Linked DNA regions of Massilia litorea. Each later gene encodes a partner of the first gene's protein in a complex. Links are inferred from orthologs where the notes say so. Each region holds a gene or a part of one and is shown on either strand. Other genes may lie near its edges.

Region 1 (8,457 bases):
AGGCTTCGGCCGCCAGAAGGGCCATACCGAGCTGTATCGCGGCGCCGAATACGTGGTCGACTTCCTGCCGAAGGTCAAAATCGAGGTGGTGGTGGACGACGCCGTGGTCGACCAGGTGGTCGACGCCATCATCAAGGCCGCGCGCACCGGCAAGATCGGCGACGGCAAGATTTTCGTGCAGGACGTGCAGCAGGTGATTCGTATCCGTACCGGTGAGACGGGCGCGGACGCGGTGTAATACCAGTTCAAATGGGGCGGTCAACGCCCCATTTGAATGTCGAATTTCCAGGTGACCAGCCGCAGCACGCTGATGAAGAGCGCGCTGGTCCACAGCGCGAAGTCGTGCGACACGCTCGTGTACAGTCCCATCAGCAGGAACATCCAGTTCCCGAGGAAGGCGCAGATCGCGTACGGTTTGCCGTCCCGGAACACCATCGGCACCTCGTTGCAGACGATGTCGCGCAGCACGCCGCCGAAAATCCCCGTGATCACGCCCATCATCGACGCGATGAAGAGCGGCATGTTGGCGTCCAGGGCAGAGGACACCCCGGCGATCGAGAACAGGCCGAGGCCGACGGCGTCGGCGATCACGATCAGGCGTTCGGACACCATGTGGCGCAGGGTGCGGATGAGGGGGGAGGCGATCAGGGCCAGCACGAAGATCAGGATCGCGTATTCCTGGTGCGTGACCCAGAACAGCGGACGGCGGTCGAGCAGGATGTCGCGCAGGGTGCCGCCGCCGAAAGCGGCGATGAAGGCGACCGTGAACACGCCGACCAGGTCCATGCGCTTGCGGCGCGCCTCGATGAAGCCGGAAAACGCCCCGACCAGGATGGCCATGATTTCGATGAACTTGATAAGGGTCATGCAGCGACTATTCTGTTGGCATGTTGCTAGCCTAACACGGGACCCACCCTTGTAGGGTGGGCACTCCGTGCCCACGCGGTACGGCACATGAGCGGCGGCGGCATTGCAATTGATGGTGCGCATGCGTCACGTCACGCATTGCGCGTTGCCACAAAACGAGCGGTGAAACCGCGTGGGCACGGAGTGCCCACCCTACGTCGGGCCGGCGCGCTCGGTCTCGGCCAGCGGCAGCTTCACGCTGAAGATCACCTGGCCGTTTTCGTGGCGGTAGCTGATCTCGCCCTCGTGCTCGCGCACGATGGTGGCGACGATGTACAGGCCCAGCCCCATGCCGGTGCGGTTCAGCGGATTGTGCAGGGAACTGCGCTTGAATGGGTTGAACAGGGTGGCCGCCAGGTCGTCGGCAATCGGCGAACCCTTGTTCGCGACCTCGAGTGTCGCCCAGCCGGCGGCGGCGTGCAGGGCCACCCGGATCGGATGCCCGACCTGCCCGTGGTGGCGCGCATTGCTCAGCAAGTTCGACAGCACCTGCGCCATGCGCCCGGCGTCGGCGCGCACCATGGTCGGGCCGGGGCTCGCATATTCGTAGCTGATCGTCGGATAAGCCAGGCGCATCTCGTCGACCAGGTCTTCGGTGAGCGAGGCCAGGTCGATCGGATCGAGCGTCATGCCCAGGCCCAGGCCGCCGTCGATGCGGCTCATGTCGAGCACCTGGCCGATCAGGCGCTGCATGCGATTGCTCGAGGACTGGATCCGCTTGCCCAGCGACGGCTGCGCATTGCCATTGCCATTGCCGCGCTCGAGCAGGGTGCCGGCCATGTTGATCGAATGGAGCGGATCGCGCAGGTCGTGGCCCAGCATGGCCAGCAGCTGGGCGCGGGTCGATTCGGTCTGGGCGCGGCGTGCGTTCGAGGCGCGCAGCAGTTCGGACAGCATCAGCCGCGCATTCGACTGCACCGGCGCTTCCCAGGGCTGGGCGCGTCCGCGTACGGTTTCGTGCCAGGCGTCGAAGGACCCGCGCGGGGTCAGGCGCGCGCCCAGCGGACCGTGGCTGCTCGTCTTTTCCGGGCGTCCGGCCCAGGCCACCTGTTCGATCTGTTCGGTGCGCAGCAGCAGGCACCAGCCGCCGCCGGGCGGGTCGAAGGGCAGGGCCAGCATCCCGACCCATTTGCCGATGACCGGCTGCACGTCCACCGGCCATTCGTCCAGCGCATCGCGTACGACCAGGTCGCTGGCATCCAGCGGGAGCGAGCGCACGATGGCCTCGGCCGTGGCGCGTTCGATCGCGCCGAAGCTGATGACTTTGCCGTTGTGGACGCAGACCAAGGCATGCGAGCCGGTCGCTTCCTGCAAGGCCTCGGCATGCCGGGCGAGGGCGTCGAGCGGTTCCTCGTCGATCAGCAGCGACTCGACCAGGCTGGTGCGCACGCGCGCGGCCTGCTCGACCTGCTCGGCATCCCGGCGCGCCTCGATGCTCTGGATGGTCGAGGCCATCACCTGGGCCAGCACGTCGGCCGCCATGCGGATCGAGTAGGGCACCTGTTTCGGCGCCATGTGGTGGCAGGCCAGCAGGCCCCACAGGCGGCCGTTGATCACGATCGAGACGCTCATCGACGCGCCCACGCCCATGTTCTGCAGGTATTCGATGTGGACCGGGGAGACGCTGCGCAGCACGCCGTAGCTCATGTCGAGCGGCAGCGCGCCGGGCGCGCCCAGCATCGGCACCGGCTGGTAGCCGACATCGGCGATCATGCGCAGGGTCGTGAGGATGTACATGCGGCGCGCCTGGGCCGGGATGTCGCCTGCCGGGTAGCGCTGGCCGACGTACGGCGTCAGGTCCTCGCGGCGCGCTTCGGCCACGACGTCGCCGCTGTCGTCTTCGCGGAAGCGGTAGGCCATGACGCGGTCGAAGCCGGTGAATTCGCGCACCTGGCGCACGGCGGTTTCCAGCAGGGTGTCGATGCTCTTCTGGCGCCGCACGCGTTCGATCGAGCTGTGCGCCTTGACGGCGAACAGGGCGACCGTGTCGGCGGGCACGTGGCGCGATTCGAATTCGGCGATGACGCGGCCATGCGTGGCGTGCACGATGCAGTCGTACTGGACCTTGCCCAGCTCGACGGCGATAAAGGCCGGCGCGCATTCGCCGTCGACCTGGCCGGCCACGCATTCTTCGATCAGCTCGGCGGCCAGCGCCGGCAGGGGCAGGTGGTCGAAATGCTGGCCGGCTTGCAGGTTCGCCAGTTCGGCCGGGATGTTCGCGCTCCAGCCTTCCACGCTGCCGTCCAGCCCGAAGAACAGCAGGAAGCCGTGGGGCTGGATGAATCCGGGAATGTGAATCGGCTCGTCCGCGCAGGATTGCAGGTCTACCAGGGGCGCCGCGGACATGGGAACGATCGGACTGGACTTCAATGGACTTCCCTTATGGTAGGCGCTGCATGGACGGCGGGTCGGCGCAATTCTACAACGTGCCGACAAAGGGATGTCGCCTCGACAGTATTGCAACGCGGTGAGTGTTGTATCCGCCCCGCATTAACGGTCGAGTGCCGGCTTGAGCAGCACGATCAGCGCGCCATTGCCGCCGTCGGCCCGGTTTGCCACGCAGAAGGCGACGACTTCGTCGAGCTGGACCAGCCAGCTGTGCACGACCGAGCGCAATACCGGCTCGCCGTTCGGGGAGCCGTAGCCGACCCCGTGGATGATGCGCACGCAGCGCACGCCGCGGCGGACCGAGCGGCGCACGAAGTCGCCGACCTGGCCGCGTGCGGTGTCGCGCGTCATGCCGTGCAGGTCGAGTTCGTCCTGTAGCGGCCAGTGGCGCTTGCGCAGCTTTTTCACGACGTCGGGACCGACGCCGTCTTTTGAATAGGAGAGCGTCGGGTCGTCGTCGAGCAGGCCGTCCACGTCGAACATGTCCGACAGCGACTGCTGCAGCACCAGGGCGTCGTCTTCTTCCTGCGACAGGACGCGCCGTGCGGGCTGCTCGCGCAGCAGCGCTTCCTGCACCGGCCGATAGACGTAGCGGTTCGACTCCGGCATCTTCTTGACGCCGTCCATGGCGCTGCGGAACTCGACCGCGCGTTCGCGGGCGATGCGTTCGCGCTTTTCGCGTTCGGCCTGCTCGATGGCGCGCAGGCGTTCCTCTTCCTGCAGCCGGTCGCGCAGGGATTTGAGTTCGGCAAAGTCTTTCATGCCTGCCATCGGGCTCCTTGTTACTGGCCGTCTTCCAGCGCTTCCAGGTAGCGCTGGGCGTCGAGCGCGGCCATGCAGCCGGTGCCCGAGCTGGTGATCGCCTGGCGGTAGATGTGGTCCTGCACGTCGCCGGCCGCGAACACGCCCGGCACGCTGGTGGCCGTGGCCATGCCCTCGTTGCCGCTGCGGGTCTTGATGTAGCCGTTGTGCATGTCGAGCTGGCCTTCGAAGATCATCGTGTTCGGCTTGTGGCCGATCGCCACGAACAGGCCGTGCACGGTCAGGTCCTTGGCCGAACCGTCGCCGGTGGAACGGATTTTCAGGCCGGTGACGCCGCTGTTGTCGCCCACGACTTCGTCCAGCGTGTGGTTCAGTTCCAGCACGATCTTGCCTTCCTTGACCTTGTGCATCAGGCGGTCGACCAGGATCGGCTCGGCGCGGAACTTATCGCGGCGGTGGATCAAGGTGACTTTCGAAGCGATACCGGCCAGGTACAGGGCTTCCTCGACCGCGGTATTGCCGCCGCCGATGACCGCCACTTCCTGGTTGCGGTAGAAGAAGCCGTCGCAGGTGGCGCAGGCCGAGACGCCGCGGCCCATGAAGGCCTGTTCCGATTCCAGGCCGAGGTACTGGGCCGAGGCGCCGGTGGCGATGATCAGGGCGTCGCAGGTGAATTCGTGCGAGTCGCCGACCAGGCGGATCGGCTTTTCGTTCAGGTAGGTCGTGTGGATGTGGTCGAACACGATCTCGGTATTGAAGCGCTCGGCGTGCTGCAGCAGGCGCGCCATCAGCTCCGGACCTTGCACGCCCAGCGGGTCGCCCGGCCAGTTCTCGACATCGGTCGTCGTCATCAGCTGGCCGCCCTGTTCGACGCCGGTCACCAGCATCGGGCTCAAATTCGCGCGCGCGGCGTAGACGGCGGCACTGTAGCCGGCAGGACCGGAACCGAGGATCAGGACTTTGGCGTGTTTCTTAGTGGTCATGGGGTGCGAGGTAGTAAGAGAAGAAAGGGGAAACTGGGGGCAGGACGGACATATATCAAGTCGCCGAAAACAGCAGCGATTATAGACGATGATGCGTCCGAGCATGAATCATGGGGTATCGCAACGCGACATGCTTTAGAATGGTCGGATTCCGCCACGGCGAACACATCAGCAGCCAGCAGCATGAGCAAGAAGAGTCCCGCACAGCCCACGACACCACCCCGTCATCCGTCCCCGCGATCGCCGATGCCGCGCCGTCTCGCCCGTCTCCTGCTGGAGGCGCGCTGGATCGCGATGGCCGTCGGCTTCCTGTATTTCGTGATGATTTTGCTAAGCTACAACAAGGCCGATCCGGGCTGGTCGCACGCGAATACCGTCGCCAGCATTTCCAACCTGGGCGGCAAGGCCGGCGCCTGGCTGGCCGACCTGTTGCTGTTCATTTTCGGTTTTTCCGCCTGGTGGTGGGGCGCCCTGTTCATGCGCGCGGTCTGGCGCGGTTACCGCAAACTGACCGACAAGCTGCCCACGCCGGCCGAACCGGAGCACCAGGACGAATTCATCGTCCGCTGGATCGGTTTCGGCCTGATGTTCGCCGGCAGCGTCGGCCTCGAATACCTGCGCATGTGGTCCTGGGACGTCGAATTGCCGCGCGCCCCGGGCGGGGTGCTGGGCCAGCTGCTCGGCCACGCCGCCCAGGTCGCCTTCGGTTTCACGGGCGCGACCCTGCTCCTGCTGCTGCTGTTCGGCCTCGGTTTCTCGCTGTTCTTCCACGTCTCCTGGCTGGCCGTGGCCGAGCGCATCGGCGAGGCCGCGGAAAGCACGATGGACTGGTTCCGCATGCGGGTCGAAGACCGCGAAGACCGGCGCCAGGGCGAAGCGGCGGCCGTACAGCGCGACGAAGCCGTGGTGACCGAACGGGCGAAAATCGAGAAGCCTGCGCCGGCGCGGCGCGCCGAGCCGCAGCTCGACGACGACGAACCGCTGCATGTGCCGGCCCCGGCCCGTGCCGCGCCTTCGCTGGGCGCGCCTGCCGCCGGCGCACCGGCCGTTGCCGCCCAGACGATGGCGGCTGAATCTGGGTCGATGCCTGCACCGATCAAGATCGAACCGCAGATGATGTCGGTGCCAAAAGGCGAGCGCGCCGTCAAGGAGCAGCAGACGCCGCTCTTCCGCGACCTGCCGGGCGACTCGCCGCTGCCGCCTTTGTCGCTGCTGGACGAACCGCCGCCGGCGCAGGAAACGGTCTCCGTCGACGTGCTCGAATTCACCAGCCGCCTGATCGAGAAGAAGCTGTCCGACTTCGGCGTCGAAGCCAAGGTCGTGGCCGCCTTCCCGGGCCCGGTCGTCACGCGCTACGAAATCGAGCCTGCCACCGGCGTGAAGGGCAGCCAGATCGTCAACCTGGCGCGCGACCTCGCGCGTTCGCTGTCGCTGACCTCGATCCGCGTCGTGGAAACCATCCCCGGCAAGAACTACATGGCGCTCGAGCTGCCGAACCCGAAGCGCCAGATCGTGCGCCTGACGGAAATCGTCGGCTCCAAGGTCTATAACGACAGCGCCTCGAACCTGACGGTCGCGCTGGGCAAGGACATCGCCGGCAAACCGGTGGTGGCGGACCTGGCCAAGATGCCGCACCTGCTGGTGGCCGGTACCACCGGTTCCGGTAAATCGGTCGGCATCAACGCGACGATCCTGTCGCTGCTGTACAAATCCGATCCGGCCGACGTGCGCCTGATCCTGATCGACCCGAAGATGCTGGAAATGTCGGTCTACGAAGGCATCCCGCACCTGCTGGCGCCGGTCGTGACCGACATGCGCCAGGCCGGCCACGCGCTGAACTGGGCCGTGAACGAGATGGAGCGCCGCTACAAATTGATGTCGAAGCTGGGCGTGCGTAACCTGGCCGGCTACAACACCAAGATCGCGGATGCGGCCAAGCGCGAAGAGCACATCCCGAATCCGTTCTCGATCATGCCGGACAATCCGGAGCCGCTGGAAAAGCTGCCGACGATCGTCATCATCATCGACGAATTGGCCGACCTGATGATGGTCGTGGGTAAAAAGGTCGAAGAGCTGATCGCCCGTATCGCGCAGAAGGCGCGCGCCGCCGGCATCCACCTGATCCTGGCGACCCAGCGTCCGTCGGTCGACGTCATCACCGGCCTGATCAAGGCGAACATCCCGACCCGCATCGCGTTCCAGGTGAGTTCGAAGATCGACTCGCGCACGATTCTCGACCAGATGGGCGCCGAAGCCCTGCTCGGCATGGGCGACATGCTCTACATGCCGCCCGGTACCGGCCTGCCGGTGCGCGTGCACGGCGCCTTCGTGTCGGACGACGAAGTGCATCGAGTTGTAAAACATCTTCAGTCGCTGGGCGAGCCGAATTACATTGAAGGCATCCTGGAAGGCGGCACGCTGGAAGAGGGCGCCACCGGCGGCGACGGCATGCCGGCCGGCGAAGGCGGGGGCGAGTCCGACGCGATGTACGACCAGGCCGTGGCCGTGGTGCTGAAGAACCGCCGCGCCTCGATCTCCCTGGTCCAGCGCCACCTGCGCATCGGCTACAACCGCGCCGCCCGCCTGCTCGAGCAGATGGAGCAAAGCGGCGTCGTCTCGCCGATGCAAAGCAACGGCAACCGCGACATCCTCGTGCCCGCCACCCAGGCAGAGTAAGCGACCCGTTCGCTTCCGCACCGACCGATACAGCGGAGTAACGTAGGGTGGGCTCCTGAGCCCACGCGTTCGTGCCTATGCACACCGCACACTGAAAAAGGACCCCAATGATCGCTAAAAAGAACATCGCCACCCTGATCGCCACTGTCGCGTTCGCACTCTCCGGCGCCGCCCACGCAAGCGCCCTCGAGCAGTTCAAATCTTTTGTCGCCACCACCAAGGCCGCCAAAGGCGAGTTCACCCAGCAACAGCAGCGCAAATCCCAGACCGGCAAGATCTCGCCCGTCTCGAGCGGCAGCTTCGTCTTCGCCCGCCCCGGCAAATTCATCTGGAACTACACCAAGCCCTACGACCAGCTGCTGCAGGCCGACGGCGACCAGCTCTACATCTACGACAAGGACCTGAACCAGGTCACCGTGAAAAAACTCGGGAACGCCCTCGGCTCCTCGCCGGCCGCCATCCTGTTCGGCAGCAACGACCTCGAAAAGAACTTCACCCTGTCGGAGGCGGGCACCCGCGACGGCCTCGAATGGCTTAATGCCGTGCCGAAAGCGAAGGACACGACCTTCGAACAGATCAGCATCGGCCTGAAGAACGGCACGCCGGAAGCGATGGAATTGAAGGACACCTTTGGCCAGACCTCGGTACTGAAATTCACCAGCTTCCAGCGCAACCCATCGCTGGGCGCGCAGGAGTTCAGGTTCGAGATGCCGAAGGGCGCGGAAGTCAACAAGCAATAGTC
Region 2 (3,545 bases), 2.8 Mb from region 1 along the record:
GCGTCGATCAGGCGGCAGGCTTCGGCGACCAGCTGGGCCTGGCGTTCGCTCAAAGGCGGCTGCCCCGGTTTGCAGCGCAGGCAGGGACGAAAGCCGGCCGCTTCCGCTTCCGCGCAGCTGGCGTGGAAAGCGACATTCGCGCGCAGCGCGGGCCGGGCGCCGCAGGAGGGCCGGCAGTAGACGCCGGTCGTACGCACCGAATAAACAAAAACGCCGTCGGCGGCGCGGTCGCGGCTTTGCACGGCGGCCCAGCGCGCGTCAAGGCTGGCATAAGGTTCGGCGATGGTCTCGATCTTCATGGCACTTGTCCGGAATGGGTGAATGGCTTCATCCTGCCAGCAGGAGGCCATATCGGCACCCCGCCGCTTGCTTTCGAATTCGCGATGCTAGAATCGGGGGCAGTCAACCCTCATCATTATCCTCTTCCGGAGAGCAGTTTGGACGAATCCAGCGCGCAAGCGAGCACCCCCATCTTCCAGCGCATCAAGGACTACCTGGTCGGCGAAATCGCCACCGGACGCTGGAAGGAAGGCGACCTGGTGCCGTCGGAACAGGCGCTGGTACGGCAGTTCGGCGTCTCGCGCATGACGGTCAACCGCGCCGTGCGCGAGCTGACCGCCGAACAGGTGCTCACGCGCCGCCAGGGTTCGGGCACCTATGTCGCGCCGCGCAAATACCAGGCGACCCTGGTCGAGATCCGCAACATCGCCGACGAAGTGCGCGCCCGCGGACACCGCCATGCCAGCCGCCTGCACCTGCTTGAAGAAGCGCCTGCGACCGAGGCCCTGGCGCTGCAGTTCGGCCTGGCGCCGGGCGCTCCGCTGTTTCACTCGCTGATCGTGCACTTCGAAAACGAAGTCCCGATCCAGCTCGAGGACCGCTGGGTCAATCCGGCCTGCGCCCCGGCCTACCTGGAACAGGATTTTGCCAGCATCACCCCGAACGAACACCTGATGGCGGTCGCCCCGCTGCAAGGCGCGACCTACAGCCTCGAGGCGCTGGCCCCGCCGCGCGACGTGGCGGAACTGCTCGGCATCGACGCCCGTTCTCCCTGCCTCGTGCTGAAACGCAGGACGACCTCGCACGGCGCCGTGGCCTCGGTCGTCACGATGTGGCATCCGGGCCACCTGATACAGTTCAACGGCAGCGTGGGCTGAAGGCAATGCCTTAATACTGGACAGAATATTTTGTACAACATGTGCCATGGACAGCCGTTCTCGCACATAATCCCTGCCAGTCAATAATTTGCCGGAACCAACTGTATGAATGACCTCGCCGCATCAAGCCAGCCGCCGCGCGTGCTGGTGCTCGACGACGATCCTTTCATGCTCGAGATGCTGAAAGACATGCTGCATACCATCGGGGTTAGTGCAGTCTATACCGAAGCCAGCACCCGCCACGCCTTGTCCACGCTCGCCGAGCAAGGCCCGGACGTCCTCATCTGCGATCTCGCCCTGCCCGACATGGACGGCATCGAATTCCTGCAGGCAGCAGCCGAACGCGGCTTTCGCGGCGGCGTGATCCTGCTGTCGGGCATGGATTCCGGCGTGCGCGATGCCGCCGGCGAACTGGCGCGGGTGCTCGGATTACGCGTGGCGGGTATCTTCCGCAAGCCCATTGGCCTGGACCAGTTGCGCTCGGCGGTGATGTGCTGAGGGTATGTTAAGATTTTGTACAAAGGCCCGAACACTTTTTGGGAAAATAAGGTATGATTCGGCCTAAATCCCCCGCCTGACGTCCTCCCGACGCCCTTCCCATTGAGTTCGCGCACTTTGCCTCCACCATTGTGCTGCAGCTGTTTTATCAACAAGCGGAAGCCGGACGCGCCTTAACACGGTCGTCTCCAGGCGTACATTGATCCTTACCTCTCTTTGAGGAAAACATGAGCGAAAACATTAAACACATCAGCGATGCTTCTTTCGAAACCGACGTGCTCAAGTCCGAGCTTCCGGTACTGGTCGATTTCTGGGCCGAGTGGTGCGGTCCGTGCAAGATGATCGCCCCGATCCTCGAAGAAGTCGCTAAAGACTACAACGGCAAGATCACGATCGCGAAGATGGACGTCGACGCCAACCAGGCTATTCCAGCCCAGTTCGGCATCCGTGGCATCCCGACCCTGATCCTGTTCAAGAACGGCGCCGTGGCGGCGCAAAAAGTCGGCGCACTGGCCAAAGGCCAATTGACCGCCTTCATCGACAGCAACATCTAAACGCATAGCGGCGGCAGCGCGCCCGCACTGCCGCCATTGTCCGGACGGGATCCGGTCGGCTCCGGCCGCTTCCCAACCTGACGTTGTTTAACGCAGTTTATTTATTCCACGTCGTTCCCTCCCCTACCTTTACCTTCCCGTCACGGGACACCCACACAACATGCACTTATCTGAACTGAAGGCAATGCACGTCTCCGCGCTGCTGGAGATGGCCATCGGCCTCGACATCGACAACGCAGCCCGCCTGCGCAAGCAGGAACTGATGTTCGCGATCCTGAAGAAGCGCGCCAAGTCCGGCGAGCAGATCTTCGGCGACGGCGCCCTCGAAGTCCTGCCGGACGGCTTCGGCTTCCTGCGTTCGCCCGATGCCAGTTACATGGCCTCGACCGACGACATCTATATCTCGCCGTCGCAGATCCGCCGCTTCAACCTGCATACGGGTGACTCGATCGAAGGCGAAGTACGCACGCCGAAAGACGGCGAACGTTATTTCGCTTTGGTAAAGGTGGACAAGGTCAACGGCGAATCGCCGGAAGCCTCGAAGCACCGCATCCTGTTTGAAAACCTGACGCCGCTGCACCCGAACGAGCCGCTGCGCCTCGAGCGCGACATGAACGGCGCCGAAAACATCACCGGCCGCATCGTCGACCTGATTTCCCCGATCGGCAAGGGCCAGCGCGGCCTGCTGGTCGCGTCGCCGAAGTCCGGCAAATCGGTCATGCTGCAGCACATCGCCCACGCGATCACCGCGAATCATCCTGACGTGACCCTGATCGTCCTGCTGATCGACGAGCGTCCTGAGGAAGTGACCGAGATGCAGCGTTCGGTGCGCGGCGAAGTCGTGGCCTCGACCTTCGACGAACCGGCGACGCGCCACGTGCAGGTTGCCGAGATGGTGCTGGAAAAGGCCAAGCGCCTGGTCGAAATGAAGAAGGACGTCGTGATCCTGCTCGACTCGATCACCCGCCTGGCGCGTGCCTACAACACCGTGATCCCGGCTTCGGGCAAGGTGCTGACCGGCGGTGTCGACGCCAACGCGCTGCAGCGTCCGAAGCGTTTCTTCGGCGCCGCCCGTAACGTCGAAGAAGGCGGCTCGCTGACCATCGTCGCGACCGCCCTGATCGAAACGGGCTCGCGCATGGACGACGTCATCTACGAAGAATTCAAGGGCACCGGCAACATGGAAGTGCACCTCGAGCGCCGCCTGGCCGAGAAGCGCGTCTACCCGGCGATCAACCTGAACAAATCGGGTACCCGCCGCGAAGAACTGCTGATCAAGCCGGACCAGCTGCAAAAGATCTGGATCCTGCGCAAGCTGCTGTACTCGATGGACGAG

What was found. The genes of interacting proteins can lie anywhere in the genome.
Region 2: the proteins of trxB (region 1) and trxA are in contact, whole or in part, in a crystal structure (PDB 1F6M), measured with the Escherichia coli proteins. The link is inferred for Massilia litorea from one-to-one orthologs.

Annotation. Positions count from the first base shown.
Region 1 is NZ_CP062941.1:4,656,839-4,665,295, reverse strand. What follows is about bases 3,059-6,053. They hold trxB (thioredoxin-disulfide reductase), read right to left. Parts: upstream 5,040-6,053; coding sequence 4,077-5,039; downstream 3,059-4,076. Other genes in these bases: LPB04_RS20900 (DNA translocase FtsK), read left to right, coding at 5,223-6,053; LPB04_RS20910 (Smr/MutS family protein), read right to left, coding at 3,397-4,065; LPB04_RS20915 (ATP-binding protein), read right to left, coding at 3,059-3,252. Also shown: LPB04_RS20925 (P-II family nitrogen regulator), read left to right, coding at 1-238; LPB04_RS20920 (trimeric intracellular cation channel family protein), read right to left, coding at 259-867; more of LPB04_RS20915, read right to left, coding at 1,060-3,058; more of LPB04_RS20900, read left to right, coding at 6,054-7,715; outer membrane lipoprotein chaperone LolA, read left to right, coding at 7,823-8,455.
Region 2 is NZ_CP062941.1:1,880,761-1,884,305, reverse strand. The notes cover bases 676-3,545. They hold trxA (thioredoxin TrxA), read left to right. Parts: upstream 676-1,882; coding sequence 1,883-2,209; downstream 2,210-3,545. Other genes in these bases: rho (transcription termination factor Rho), read left to right, coding at 2,370-3,545; LPB04_RS08375 (response regulator), read left to right, coding at 1,263-1,655; hutC (histidine utilization repressor), read left to right, coding at 676-1,157. Also shown: bifunctional DNA-binding transcriptional regulator/O6-methylguanine-DNA methyltransferase Ada, read right to left, coding at 1-299; more of hutC, read left to right, coding at 438-675. UniProt on the Escherichia coli protein: Participates in various redox reactions through the reversible oxidation of its active center dithiol to a disulfide and catalyzes dithiol-disulfide exchange reactions.